2 regions of the Shewanella sp. YQ_9 genome follow, and region 2 is predicted to be linked to the other one. Evidence: predicted binding sites of a transcription regulator. Region 2 holds the regulator's gene; the other holds the start of a gene.

Region 1 (7,168 bases), on a different contig from region 2:
GCACAAAACATGATCTGAGTCTAATGCAGCAGGTGTCTGGATTGTTAGAATCCAGACACTTTTTCGCTACAGATATTCAGCTTATGCGACAAGCGCTGCTCAATCGTTTCCTGCGGTATGTCAAACAGGATACACAAGCCGATCCGAACTCCCAGTCTATTCCCAGTTCCCAAGGTCAGGTGGCCTTTGCCAGGCAGTTACAGCAAGAACTGCTCGAGTTGGGATTTGATGATGTCTTCCTCAGTGAATCATGCTGCCTTTATGCCAAATTAGCGGCGAATACTGCCAAGGTGCCGGCAATCGGCTTTTTGGCTCATATGGATACGGCGGCAGATTACTCCGGCGCCGGGGTAAAACCTCGGGTGATAGATGACTACCAAGGGCAGATCATTGAACTGGAGCAGGGGGAAGCGCTTAGTCCTGAGCAGTTTCCTTCTTTGCTGAACTACCTCAATAAAACATTGATCACTGCCGATGGCACTACGCTATTGGGCGCGGATGATAAGGCAGGCATAGCCGAAATCATCACGGCGCTGCACTATCTATTGCAACACCCTGAAATTCCCCATGGAGAGATCAACCTCTGTTTTACGCCCGATGAGGAGATAGGCCGAGGTACTGATGGCTTGGAGCTCGAGCGTTTCGGCGCCGATTGGGCCTATACAGTCGATGGTGGCGCAGTTGGCGAACTTCAATATGAAAACTTCAATGCCGCCACTGCGGTGATCACCGCAAAAGGCAATAATTGTCATCCAGGCAGTGCCTATGGGGTGATGGTCAATGCCTTGACCATGGCTGCCAGATTTCACGCCAGAATGCCACTCAATGATGCACCCGAGACCAGCGAAGGTTATCAGGGCTTTTTCCATCTGTTATCCATGGAAGGCCAAACAGAAGAAGCCAGGTTGGTGTACCTGATAAGGGACTTTGATAGGGCTCAGTTTGAGCAGCGCAAGGCCTGGCTGCAGGAATCTGTGACCAAATGTAATGCCGAGCTGCAGGCCGGTAGCCTGGAGATTAGCATCAGCGACAGTTATTACAATATGAAGGACTGCATCTTGCCTGTGCCTCATGTGACAGATATTGCCTGTCAGGCGATGGAGATGGCCGGCATAACACCGGATATCAAACCTATCCGCGGCGGCACTGACGGTGCGCAACTGTCCTGGAAGGGGCTGCCTTGCCCCAACATCTTTGCCGGTGGCCACAATTTCCATGGCAAACATGAGTATGTTTGTCTTGAGTCAATGGAAAAGGCGGTAGAGGTGATCATCAATATCGCCAGGTTAACCACTCAAAGATACGCCGAGTAATCTAAATAAAGAGTTCCACCCTGTCGTCATCGGCGGGGCGGGACTCTACCACAGCCGGGAAGCGAACCCGAAAGTGTGCGCCGCCGAGGCTGGAGTCATTGAGAAGGGTGATATTGCCCTTCAGTAGTGTGACGGCATTGAAGGCCGCCGCCAATCCAAGCCCGGTGGCGCCGGTTCGTCTGCTGGTGGTAAAGAAGGGCTCAAAGATCTGGCCGGCAATCTCGGGGGCGATTCCCTTGCCATTGTCTTCGATATCCAGCTGTAGTTCTTGACCCTGCTGTTGTGCGCTGATGCTGATCTTATGGCCGGTATCACCCTCAAAGGCGTGAGCATAGGCATTGGAAAGTATGTTGGTCACTATCTGCTTCAGCAGGCTGTGGCTGCTGGTAAGCCAAAGATCGGCTTCGACCTGGATCTCCACATCTACCTGGAATTGCTTGAAAGATAGCGCTACAGCATCGGCAAATTCCTGCAATACCTGGGGTAGCAGCATCTGTTCGTGCACGTCATTGCCTTGCTCGGCAGCAATCGCCTTGAACTTCTGGATCAGGTTACTGGCGCGGGTAATGTTACTGATGATCAATTCACAGCTCTGTTGATATTCGTTGAGAATGGCATTGAGCTCTTCCAGCGTAGCGCCATCGTTTTGCAACAGTTCAACCAATTCATTGATATGCTGCAGCTGACTACTGGCAGCGGTGAGGCAGATACCTATCGGGGTGTTTATCTCATGGGCGATGCCGGATACCAGACCGCCGAGCGCGGCCATTTTCTGCTGTTCGACCATCACCTGTTGAGCCCGTTCCAACACCAACAGCGACTGTTCAAGTTCTTTGGTTTGTTCTTTGACCTGCCTTGCCAGCTCATCTTTATAACTGCGTTCCAGTTCCAACAGTCTTTCCCTGTCACTCAGAGCTTCTTGCAGTTCGTAGCGGGAGCGGTTCAACTGGGTGAAGGAGGCGCGCAGCTGTTGCTGCATCAAATTGATGGCCAGGGCAACCTGGGTAAATTCATCCTGTTTGTCCCGGCGCTTAAACTGCAGTGGTTGATAATCCTGCTCCAAATCGAGCTCTGAGCAGTACTCACTCAGTTGCAACAGGTGCCGGGTAATGGTGGCCCAAACCAGATAGAGAATGAAACCGACCACCAGAAAGGTCTTGATACCATTGGCCAGTAGTATCAGTAAGGCCTTGTTCACCAATCTGTCGTAGATTTTGGAGAGATCGGCTTGAACTCTCAGCTCACCGACATTGAAATTCTGGCTGCTGGTCTTGTGCACCAGCGGAAAGCGCTTCTCTATTACACCTTGGTCTCTGTACTCGCCGGCGGTCCATTCTTTACCACTGTCATCTTCTATGACCACATAGCTGGTATCCGGCAGTTGGTTGAGACCGTTGAGTTGGGTCTTGATAAGCCTTTCATCTATTACCCAGATACTTGCCGCCAGCACATCCAGGTTGGCTTTTTCAATATTGGCAAACTCATCGTTGATTCGGCCAATGTCACCCTTGTAATCGGAAACCAACTGCAAACCTGTGGTCACCAGAGTGATCAGTGAGCTGAACAGGATAATAGCCAGAGTCAGCCTGCGGCCGATGGGACTACTGATGAGCTGCTGCATAAAACCGGGCATTAATTTCAACTATCTTAAGTGCTTGCTGTGGATAGCTTTAAGCATAGCTTCGCATCTGACTTTCGCGGCATTTTTTGTTGCCGCTGATGGCAAAGTTCACTGAGCAATCCTGGCACTGGTTTTGCTTGATTAGCGGTTGGAACAATTTTCTGACGCTGGATAGAGCCATGAAGAGACTGAAACTTGAGGTATTGAAAGAGGGCAAGTTCAAGGCCGCTGCATTGCAACTGACACTGTGGGTGCTGCTGATAACCACATTGCTGCTGTTTATGCCAAAGTCCTTGCTGGCCCTGTTGCATTTGGAATCCTGGGTAGACACCAATGCCCATTATATTGGCCTGACACTGCTGCTGGCCTTGGCCTATATTGGTGCGCTGGCCGTCAATCTGTTGTTGGATGAAGCGATAAGCCGTTTGAGTGAGCGCCGGATCAACGAAATGATTGAAGAGAAAGTCAGGTTACTGGATCCCGCCGAGCGTGCCCTGTTAAGGGAGTTCTTCCTGCAGGGAGCCAGTGTTTTGACTCTGCCGCAAAATGAAACGCCGGTGCAGGCACTGCTCAAGGCTCACATACTCGAGAGCCTGGGAAATGAACGCCATTACGCCATTCAAGGCCCCACAGCCGAGTACAAGATAGCCATGGCTGCCCGTAAGCATCTGAACCGCAAAGTATTGCGTTTACCATCCGGAGAGCCCAGCCAGGAAGAGCTGCAGCATCTTATCAAGGCAAGACCGCAATTTATCAATGGTATTGCCCAAGTGCGGAAACATGCCGCTTGAAGACGGCAAAAAAGAGGGCAGCCACAGGCTGCCCAAGCAATACTCAAAAACGTCATTGCATTTAAAAGAACATGGAAATCAAAGCTAAGGCTTTGCTGACTTTACAATAAACATCCACATAATGTAGGAGATGATCCCGATAGTACTGAAGATAACTATCATCGACAGTAAACCTATGGGGTTTCCGAACATTAGATCTAACCAGAATGCCATCACTGAAGTCCTCTTTCTTGTAAAGTCAAAGCTAAACTAACCAAATTTGCTTCGGCCGGAGCTGATCTCGATCAACAAATGTTGTCAGAGTTGTTAATCGGGTAAGTCAGCTTGTTAAAACATGAGCTTTATCATGTTTTGCTTAAATTAGCCGGCTAAGGAGCAACGTAAGTGTTCCCTAAAGGGAATAGGATCAAAGGCTAATATTAATTACTACACTAAAGGAGTAGGGTGGCTTGGCCTGCGATTGTTCATTGGCAAGGAGCGTGCGATGCAAACATCCCGAGGTCTTTTAAAACTGATATTAAACCAGTGGCAGTTTTATCCGCTGTTGTTCTTGTTGCTTTACCCCCTGTGGAGCCTGTTACACGGCGCCAGTTATCTCGCCTTTGCTTCTCTATTGGCCGCCTTGATAGTGCTGGCTTGGCTCGGTGCCAGACAGCTGTCCAATCTCAAGCGCCTGGAAAATGCCGCCCGTCATCTGGGAGAAGGCGATCTCAGCTATCAGTTGTCGGAACAGGATGCCGGCATGTTCCATTCTGTGGTCCACGGTATCAACCGTATGGGAGAGGACGTTGGCCGCACCATTTTGTCTTTGGTCAATACTGCAGATGCGATGAAGAGTGTGGCTATGGATATCAAGTCCATCAGCGATGCCGCCCATATCGGAGTGGAGGAGCAGGAAAAACAAGCGGAATTGGCGGCGACCGCCATGACCCAGATGGTTTCTACTGTGCAGGAGGTCAGCCGCAATGCTGCCAGTGCCGCCAATGCCGCAGAAGAAGCCAGGCAGGCGGCCCGCAGTGGCGACCAAACTGTCAGGCAGGTTGTGCGGCAGATAGATGATATGTCGGCTCAGGTTGGGCAAACTCAGCAAGTGATTGCCCGCCTGGCGGAAGACAGCAACAACATAAGTACCATCATAGACACCATTTCCCAAGTGGCAGAGCAAACCAATCTGCTGGCGCTCAACGCCGCTATCGAGAGTGCCCGCGCCGGCGAGCATGGCCGAGGTTTTGCTGTGGTTGCCGATGAAGTCCGTAGCCTGGCACAGCGGACGTCTGCGGCTACAGTTGAGATCCAACAACAGATATTGCAATTGCAACAGGGCGCCGATGAAGGCGTGAAAGTGATGACCACCAGTGTCGAGCAGGCCAGTGCCACCCATGCTATGGCTCACCAGGCGCAGCAAGCATTGGGGCAAATTGTGGCTCAGATTGAAAGCATTACAGATATGTCGCATCAAATAGCGGCAGCTTCGGAACAACAGCAGGCAGTTGCCGAAGAGATCAGCAGTAATATCTCCTCCATGGCACAAGTGGCGGTGGAGAATGCCAAAGAGACCCACAGTACCAACCTCTCCAGCCTGAAGGTATTCAATATGTCGCAGGAGATCAGTTCTCTGCTTGGGCGCTTCCATGTCGACAAACGGGCGATGGAACAGTTGGAGAAACGCCATCGCTTTGTTGAGTGGGGGCCGCAGTTGGATCTCGGCATGGAAGAGATCAATCGTCAGCACCAACGTCTGGTATCCCTGATCAATGAACTGCACCGCACCTTGGAAGAAGCTTATGGCCTGGAAGCGATTAAACGCATAGTACAGGGCCTGGTGGATTACACCGCCAATCATTTCGCCTATGAAGAGGAGTTGTTTGCCCGTTTCTGTTATCCGCAGACCGAGCAGCACAAGCTTAAACACCAGCAATTAGTGGCTAAGGTACTGGATTTCCAGAAACGAGTAGCCAATGGTGAAGATGTTGCCGATGAATTGATGGCCTTCCTCAAATCCTGGCTTATCAACCATATTCAGGGCAGTGACAAGGAGTACACAGGCTTCCTAATTGCCCGCGGAGCCCAGTAGTCAGACTGAATTTTGTCCAACCGATCAGGATTTTGGCAAACAGGCTCGTAAAGCGCTTGCCATTGAAGTGAGCACAGGTATAATGCCGTTCACTCGCCGATGAGACTTCGTCGCGAAACAATCTATATGTGCCAGAGTGGTGAAATTGGTAGACACAGGGGATTCAAAATCCCCCGCCCTTAAAAGCGTGTCGGTTCGAGTCCGACCTCTGGTACCATCTCCCTGAGAGATAACAGAAACCGACCCTGAGTCGGTTTTTTTGTTTTCAGGTCAGAGTCAGCCCCGAGTCAGCCCCGAGTCAGCCCCGAGTCAGCCCCGAGTCAGCCCCGAGTCAGGTCTGAGTAAGTCATTGCGTCGGTTTTTTTGTTTTCAGGTGGTTATATCATCCGGCCCACAACCTTGACCCCATAGTTCTGCTTTAATTTCCCACAACCAAACGCTCACATTAGTAGGCTTTCTCACTTCACTATGCTGGCATTTTATTGGTCAACTAGCCTGTTGATCTGGCGCTGGAGGATCCCCTCATAATTCGGGTCTCCCAGAAGTGTTAACCCGTTTAAGAAATTCACCCTAGGGCCTGCGGAAATGTGATTCTATGATTGTGCATTCCGGACGTTGTCGCGCCTCCTTATCAAGCCAGAGCGATACATCAAAGCCTATCAACAGCAACACATCATAACGATTTGGACAATGGTTGCAGTTTTGTCTGAGTCCATGTCGTTTGAGGTCGCGAAAGATTTCTCCTCCTTGCATCCGTCTGGCATAAAGCTTGACCGCCTGGGTTGAAGAGAAAACCTCCATAGGTAAGTTGGTTGCCAGTAACCAAGGCTCTTTACTGCCAATACGGTAACTTTGTTGTGCCGTATGATTGCGTCCTTCGTTCGATAACCCTATGGTGTTATAACTGATATTTCAGCCGACGCGATAGAGCACGAACAGCTTGGTCTATTGTTTCCCCTTAAAGCATCATTGGTGACAGACGAAATTAATGTTGATGGCAAGTGGGTTAAGTTAAAGCCTGGCATGTCAGTCATGGTAGAGGTTAAAACGGGTACCCGCCGACTGATGGAGTTTTTGTATGCACCATTAATTCGAGGAGTAAGTAAAGGGGTGAACTGACTTAGTTTTTTGTAAAAATATCATTAATGTATGCTTTCTACGATTGAGATTCACAATAGAACCAGTTTTCATATTCTAACTTTTGGCAGAAATGATAAAACTCTTCGGTTTCATCTTTCACTGATTGTCTAACAGACTTAACTTGATACTCTTCAGTGTATCCGTCGGAGCTAAATAAGTAATAACGATAGGGCATTAACCAACTCGCCCATCCGCCAAAAGAATACCGTATAGATATCCTTTGGTTAAT
Region 2 (7,168 bases):
TATGAGATCTCCAAGAAGGGCCTGGGTATGACCGCCGTGGTCAATCAGCAGAAGCAACTCGTGGGTATTTTCACCGATGGTGATTTGAGACGTGTCATAGACGCCGGGGTCAACCTGCGTACCACAAAAATCAGCGACGTCATGACCCGGAATTGCATCACCAGTGGTGACAATATCCTCGCAGCTCAGGCGCTGAAGGTGATGGACGAGAATGACATCAACGGTCTTATCGTCATCAATGGCGCCAATGAGCCAATTGGGGCACTCAATATGCTGGATATGGTCAAGGCGGGGGTTATCTGATGAGTCATCAAGGTTTTTACGGCCCCATAAGCGAAGATAACTGGCAAAGAGCCGCCAAAATCAAACTGCTTATCTGTGATGTCGACGGTGTCTTCTCCGATGGCCGCATCTATATGAGCAACAGCGGCGAAGAGCTGAAGGCCTTCCATACCCGCGATGGTTATGGGGTACGCTCGCTGCTGTCCTGCGGCATTCAAGTGGCGGTGATCACCGGCCGCAAGTCCCAGATAGTCGAAAACCGCATGACAGCCCTGGGGGTAGACAAGATTTATCAAGGCATAGACAACAAGCTGGAGCCCTATGAGGCGCTGCTTAAGCATTATGACCTCGAGCCTGAACAAGTGGCCTATATAGGTGACGACATTGTCGACTTGCCGGTAATGAAGCAAGTGGGGCTGGCGGTTTGCGTAGCCGATGGCCATCCTTGGGTAAGGCAGCACTGCCACATGGTCACTCAGATTGCCGGCGGCCATGGTGCACTCCGGGAGCTGGCGGATCTTATCCTGCTCAGTCAGGACAAATTTGAAAATGCCCACGGAATGAGTATATGAATAGGGTCACCCTGGCCATTATTTTGTTTTTCTCCACTGCACTTATCCTTTACTGGCAGGTGCAGAACAAGCGCAACGCTCAACAGAGTGAGGCGCCTGTGGATGTGGTTAGGCCTGACTTTGTCGCCGATGACCTGCGCTCGGTCAACTTTGATGAGCAGGGCAATGTCGCCAGTAGGGTCGCCGCGGCGCACATGGAACATTATGAAGCCAGTGAAAAGACCTTCTTCAACCAACCGGTTTATCTGGTCTATCCGGACAAGGGCGAGGCACAGTGGCGTCTGTCTGCCAACGAGGGCAGGCTCAATCGCAAGAGTAACCGAGTTGTACTTGAAAATAATGTTATCATCGACGCCATTAGCCCCAATGAACCGATCCAGAGCCTGAAAACCAGTTATGTGGAGCTGGATCTGGACACCATGATCATGACCTCAGATCGCGAGATCCTGATCGAAGGCAAAGACTTTAATATCAAGGGATCCGGCCTGTACGCCGATCTCAATGCTCAGCAAGTGAAGCTGACCAGTCAGGTGAAAGGAACCTATGAAACCAAGTAAGCTTTTTATCGGTGCCCTCTTGTGCATCACAAGCCTGTCGGCAGTGGCCATTGAAGAAGATCTGCTGCAAAAAGTACAGATCAGCGCCGCCAATCAGTTTGCCGATATCAAAAACAAGCGTGTGGTATACGGCGGGCCTGTCACAGTCACCCAGGGCAGTTTGAAACTGCTGGCCGATGAACTCACGGCTTACACAGAAGACAAGAGTGGCGAGCGGATCCTGGTGGCCAAGGGCTCACCCGCTACCTATACCCAGAAACTGGAAGACGGCCGTCTGGCCAGTGCCAAGGCCAAAGAGATCCACTACAACATAGACAGTCGTATCATGACCCTGCTGGGCCAGGCCAAAGTAGAACAAGACGGCAGCGAAGTAACCGCCGAGAAGATAGTCTACGACATCAACAAGCAGCAGCTGGAAGCGGAAAGCAGCGGCAAAGGCCAAGACAGGGTAACCACTGTTATCCAGCCGGAAAACTATCAGGATCTCAACAAGAAAGAACAGCAGCAGGAGCCGCAATGACCAGCACCCTGACGGCACAGAATCTGGCAAAGAGTTACAAGAAACGCAACGTCGTCAAAGACGTCAGCCTGTCGGTCAATACCGGCCAAATCGTGGGGCTGCTGGGCCCCAACGGGGCTGGCAAGACCACCACCTTCTACATGGTGGTTGGGCTGGTACAGAGTGACAAGGGCCGTATCTTCATTGACGACGACGAGCTGACCCTGGATCCCATGCACCTGCGAGCCCGTAAAGGCATAGGCTACCTGCCACAGGAAGCCAGTATTTTCCGCAAGCTGTCGGTGCATGACAACATCATGGCCGTGCTGCAAACCCGCAAAGAACTCAACAGCGACGAGCGCGAGGAACAACTCGAACAGTTGCTGGAAGAATTCCATATTACCCACATACGTGACAGCCTGGGGATGTCCCTCTCCGGCGGCGAACGCCGCCGGGTGGAAATCGCCCGGGCATTGGCCGCCAATCCACAGTTCATTTTGCTGGATGAGCCGTTCGCCGGTGTGGATCCCATCTCAGTTATCGATATCAAGAAAATCATCGAACAGCTTAAGTCCCGCGGTTTGGGGGTGCTGATCACAGACCACAATGTTCGCGAAACACTCGACGTTTGTGAGCGAGCCTACATAGTCAGCCATGGGCAGTTGATCGCCGAGGGCACACCCGCTGAAATCTTGGACAACCAGCAAGTGCGTGCTGTGTACTTAGGCGAACAATTCAGGCTATAGTTAGGATCATGTCATCCGGTGGCAATTCCGGGTATTATAGTTTGTTATTATTGAATTTTTTCCTTGAAAAATAACGAGTAGGGATTAGCGGTATAATGAAAGCGTCACTCCAGCTCAAACTGGGTCAACAGTTGACCATGACACCTCAGTTGCAACAGGCTATTCGCCTGCTGCAACTGTCGTCCCTTGAGCTGCAGCAGGAAATCCAGGAAGCCTTGGAAGCCAACCCTCTGTTGGAAATGGCCGAGGACAACCAGGATGACGCTATCGACGACAACCACAAGGAAAACGACGCCGGCGAGTTGAGCGCCAAGCAGGAAGATGGTTCCACGGTAGAAACCTCAGAGGCATTGAACAATGAGTCTATGCCGGATGAATTACCTATGGATACCACCTGGGACGAAGTCTTTACCGCCGCCAGCGCCTCAGGGCCGGCCATGGGCCGTGAAGATGATATGCCCTTCCAGGGTGAAACCAGCGAAGGTCTCTATGAACATCTGGAATGGCAGAAGAACCTGACCCCGTTTTCCGATACCGACGACGCCATTGCCACCGCCATTATTGATGCCATCGACGAGCAGGGCTATCTGACCCAGAGCACAGAGGAGATCCTCGAAGCCATGGGCAACCCTGAGATTGAGCTCGATGAAGTCGAGGCAGTACTCAAGCGGATCCAGCACTTTGACCCTGTCGGCATCGCCTCCAGAGATCTGCGCGAATGCCTGCTGATCCAGTTGCAACAGTTCAACACCGACACCCCACATCTGGCCGACGCCCGCTTGTTGATTGACGAACATCTGGATCTCATTGCTGCCCGTGACTTCCGCACCCTGATGCGCAAGACCAAGCTCAAGGAAGATCAACTGCGTGACGCCATCAACCTTATCCAGAGTCTCAATCCCCGCCCCGGCTTGCTGGTGCAGCCGATGGACGAGGAATATGTGATCCCTGATGTCAGTGTCTGGAAGAAAAACGGCCGCTGGGTAGTAGAACTCAACCCGGACTGTATGCCCAAACTCGGGATCAATCAGCAGTATGCTGCCATGGCCCGTAGCGCCCGCAGTCAATCAGACAGCCAGTTTATTCGTGGTCATCTTCAGGAAGCCAAATGGTTTATCAAGAGCCTGGAGAGCCGCAACGACACCCTGCTCAAGGTGGCCAACTGTATAGTGCAGTTCCAGCAGGGATTTTTTGAATATGGTGAAGAGGCCATGAAACCCATGGTGCTCAACGATATTGCCGAGGCGGTCGAGATGCATGAATCGACCATCTCCAGGGTCACCACTCAAAAGTATATGCATACCCCCAGGGGAATATTTGAATTGAAGTACTTCTTCTCCAGCCATGTCGGCACCGAAGATGGCGGAGAATGCTCTTCCACGGCGATCAGGGCTTTTATCAAGAAGCTCGTGGCAGCGGAAAACCAGAAGAAGCCTTTGAGCGACAGCAAGATGGCGCAACTTCTGGCAGAACAGGGAATCAACGTTGCAAGACGCACCATAGCCAAGTATCGCGAGGCTATGATGATACCACCGTCGAACCAGCGTAAGAGTTTATAAATCCACAGTTGGAAATTGGAGGAATCTTTCTATGCAAATCAACCTGACAGGACATCATATCGAGATCACCGACTCACTGCGTGACTACGTGGAAAGTAAGTTTTCTAAACTTGAACGCCATTTCGAACAGATCAATAATGTGCACGTTGTGCTCAATGTACAAAAACTGCAACAGATAGCCGAAGCCAAGATCCACCTCACAGGCGGCGAAGTCTATGCAACTTCTGAACATGCCGACATGTATGCCGCCATCGACGTTCTGATTGATAAATTGGATCGTCAGGTCATTAAACACAAAGAAAAGCTGACAAAACACTAACGATGGAACTGAGTACCATCCTGCGGCCGGAGTGCACTACCTGTGCCACTCCGGGCAGTAAGAAAAAGGTACTGGAGCTGATTAGCGATCTCGCTAGCGCCCAGTACCCCACCCTTTCCTCTCAAGCGATTTTTGAAAGCCTTTTGGCCCGCGAAAAGATGGGGAGCACAGGTATAGGTAATGGTATTGCGATTCCGCATGGCAGACTACCGGACATTACAGAGCCGATTGCCGTGCTGGTCAAATGCGAAGAGCCTATCGCCTTCGATGCCATAGACAACCAGCCGGTGGACATACTGTTCGCCCTCCTGGTGCCCGCAGATCAATGTCAGCAACACCTGAGTACCCTATCCGCCATGGCTGAAAAGCTCAGCGATAAGGCGATACTCAAGCAGTTGCGAAAATCCAGCGACGAAACAGAACTCTATCAGGTGATCACAGGATGAAACTCGCCATAGTCTCAGGCCGCTCCGGTTCCGGAAAATCCGTTGCCCTCAGGGTACTCGAAGACCTGGGTTACTACTGTGTGGATAATCTCCCCCTGCCCATGATTGGCAGCCTGTTGGAAAACCTCCGTGGCAGCAATGATCTGGTCGCCATCAGCATAGATGTGCGCAATATGCCGGATCAGGAAAAGGTGCTGGAACAACAGTTGGCGGCCTTGCCGGAAAACACCCAACTGACCAGCTTCTTCCTCAACGCCTCTGATAAAGTGCTTCTGAAGCGCTACAGCGAAACCCGCAGACTGCACCCCCTGTCCAAGAGCAAAGTCTCACTACAGGATGCCATCAAGCTCGAAGGCAAGCTGCTGGAACCCATGTCGAAACTGGTGGATCACTACATAGACACCTCGGCGCTGAACATCTATGAACTCAGTGACACAGTGCGGGAAATTCTGCTTGGCAGTGTCGATAAAGAGCTGGTGATCAACTTCGAGTCGTTCGGCTTTAAGCATGGTATGCCTCAGGAAGCCGACTTCATGTTTGATGTGCGCTTTCTGCCCAACCCTCACTGGGAGCCGGCGCTCAGGCCACTGACCGGGCTGGATGAAGCTGTGCAGGAGTTTCTCAGCCGCCAGCCACTGGTGAACAAGTTTATCTGGCAGATAGAAAATCTATTGGAAACTTGGCTGCCGCACCTGGAACGCAACAACCGCAGTTACCTCACCATAGCCATAGGCTGCACCGGCGGCCAGCATAGATCTGTCTATGTCGCTGAGCAGCTCGCCAAGCGTTTTGGCAACAGCAAACACAAGGTACAGGCCCGTCACCGGGAGCTGAGTAATGGCAAAGGTTGAACGGGAAGTCACCATAGTCAATAAGCTGGGCCTGCATGCCCGCGCCGCCACTAAGCTGGCGGTGCTGGCCAGCGAGTTCGAAGCCGATATCACCCTGATCCAAGGCGAGAAAAAAGCCTCGGCCGCCAGTGTGCTTGGGCTCTTGATGCTGGAAACCGGCCAAGGCAAGAGTATTCGCCTCATCGCCGAAGGCCCGGATGCCGAACCCGCGATGGACGCTATCTGCGCCCTGATCAACGCCCGTTTCGACGAAGCCAGCTAAAGCCTTAGCGCTGCACTCTTTGTTTCTATAACACCCCAGTCTTGAGGTAACATATCCTCGCTTTGCATCACAGGGGGAACTGCATGCCAATAGAAGCGCTCGACCAAGAGCTGACAGAACAACGTCTTACTCAACTAAACCAAGCTCTTAGCAGTGGTATGTTCGTGCATGTGCGCGACATGCTGCAGCGAATGACGGCTTCGGATATCGCCTTTATTCTCGAATCTTCACCGCCGCGTACCCGTCAGGTACTCTGGCAACTGGTGGATCAGGAGCAGAGCGGCGAGATCCTCGAAGAGCTGGGTGAGGATATGAAAGACCAGCTGATCAGCCTTATGAGTCCTGAGCGTTTGGCGCGAGCGACCGCGGGTATGGATACCGATGACCTGGCCTATGTGCTGCGGAGCCTTCCCGATACCCTCTACAAGCAGGTACTGCACTCCATGAGTGCGCAGGACAGGGCCAGGGTCGAACAGGCGCTCTCTTATCCGGAAGACAGCGCCGGTAGTCTGATGAATACAGATACTGTGACCCTGAGGCCTGACGTCAATGTCGATGTGGTGCTGCGTTATCTGCGCCAAAGAGGCGAATTGCCTGAAGCCACTGATACCCTCTATGTGGTGGACAGGCGCGACATATTACTCGGCGGCGTCAAGCTCTCCAGCCTGCTAACCTGTAATCCCACCGCCGGGATCCGCAGCATAATGGATCCCGAACTTGAGAGCATTCCCGTCACCATGCCGGACAATGAAGTGGCCCAACTGTTTGAACGCCACGACTGGGTCTCGGCGCCAGTGGTCGACAGCGAAGGCCATCTGCTTGGGCGGATCACCATTGATGACGTGGTGGACGTTATCCGAGAAGACGCCGAACACTCCATGATGGGTATGGCGGGGATGGACGATGATGAAGACACCTTCGGCCCCGTGTTCAAGAGTGCCTTTCGCCGCTCCCTATGGCTGACCTTCAACCTGTTTGCCGCCCTGCTGGCCGCCTCGGTCAGCAATATGTTTGAAGGCACGCTGGAAAAATTCGCCACTATAGCAATTCTGATGACCATAGTGCCCAGCATGGG

The links. The regulator sigma-54, encoded in region 2, starts transcription at its own class of promoters, with help from an activator protein. The targets are predictions, from matches to a motif close to GTTGGCACGNNNNTNGNNT.
Region 1: a site for sigma-54 is predicted at 3,055-3,073, ahead of ACF8D4_RS19995 (superinfection exclusion B family protein). Genes of this name have one in related genera too.

The regions. Positions count from the first base shown of each region.
Region 1 covers NZ_JBICJO010000074.1:73,432-80,599, reverse strand. The annotation lists gene pepT (peptidase T) at 84-1,313, shown strand; gene ACF8D4_RS20000 (ATP-binding protein) at 1,315-2,946, opposite strand; gene ACF8D4_RS19995 (superinfection exclusion B family protein) at 3,114-3,725, shown strand; gene ACF8D4_RS19990 (DUF3149 domain-containing protein) at 3,810-3,938, opposite strand; gene ACF8D4_RS19985 (bacteriohemerythrin) at 4,210-5,799, shown strand; tRNA gene ACF8D4_RS19980 (tRNA-Leu) at 5,930-6,016, shown strand; partial or broken gene ACF8D4_RS19975 (IS4 family transposase) at 6,433-6,684, opposite strand.
Region 2 covers NZ_JBICJO010000065.1:6,940-14,107, forward strand. The annotation lists gene ACF8D4_RS18040 (KpsF/GutQ family sugar-phosphate isomerase) at 1-303, shown strand, start outside; gene kdsC (3-deoxy-manno-octulosonate-8-phosphatase KdsC) at 303-854, shown strand; gene lptC (LPS export ABC transporter periplasmic protein LptC) at 851-1,411, shown strand; gene lptA (lipopolysaccharide transport periplasmic protein LptA) at 1,398-1,931, shown strand; gene lptB (LPS export ABC transporter ATP-binding protein) at 1,928-2,656, shown strand; gene ACF8D4_RS18065 (RNA polymerase factor sigma-54) at 2,752-4,215, shown strand; gene hpf (ribosome hibernation promoting factor) at 4,247-4,534, shown strand; gene ptsN (PTS IIA-like nitrogen regulatory protein PtsN) at 4,537-4,980, shown strand; gene rapZ (RNase adapter RapZ) at 4,977-5,831, shown strand; gene ACF8D4_RS18085 (HPr family phosphocarrier protein) at 5,818-6,093, shown strand; gene mgtE (magnesium transporter) at 6,177-7,168, shown strand, end outside.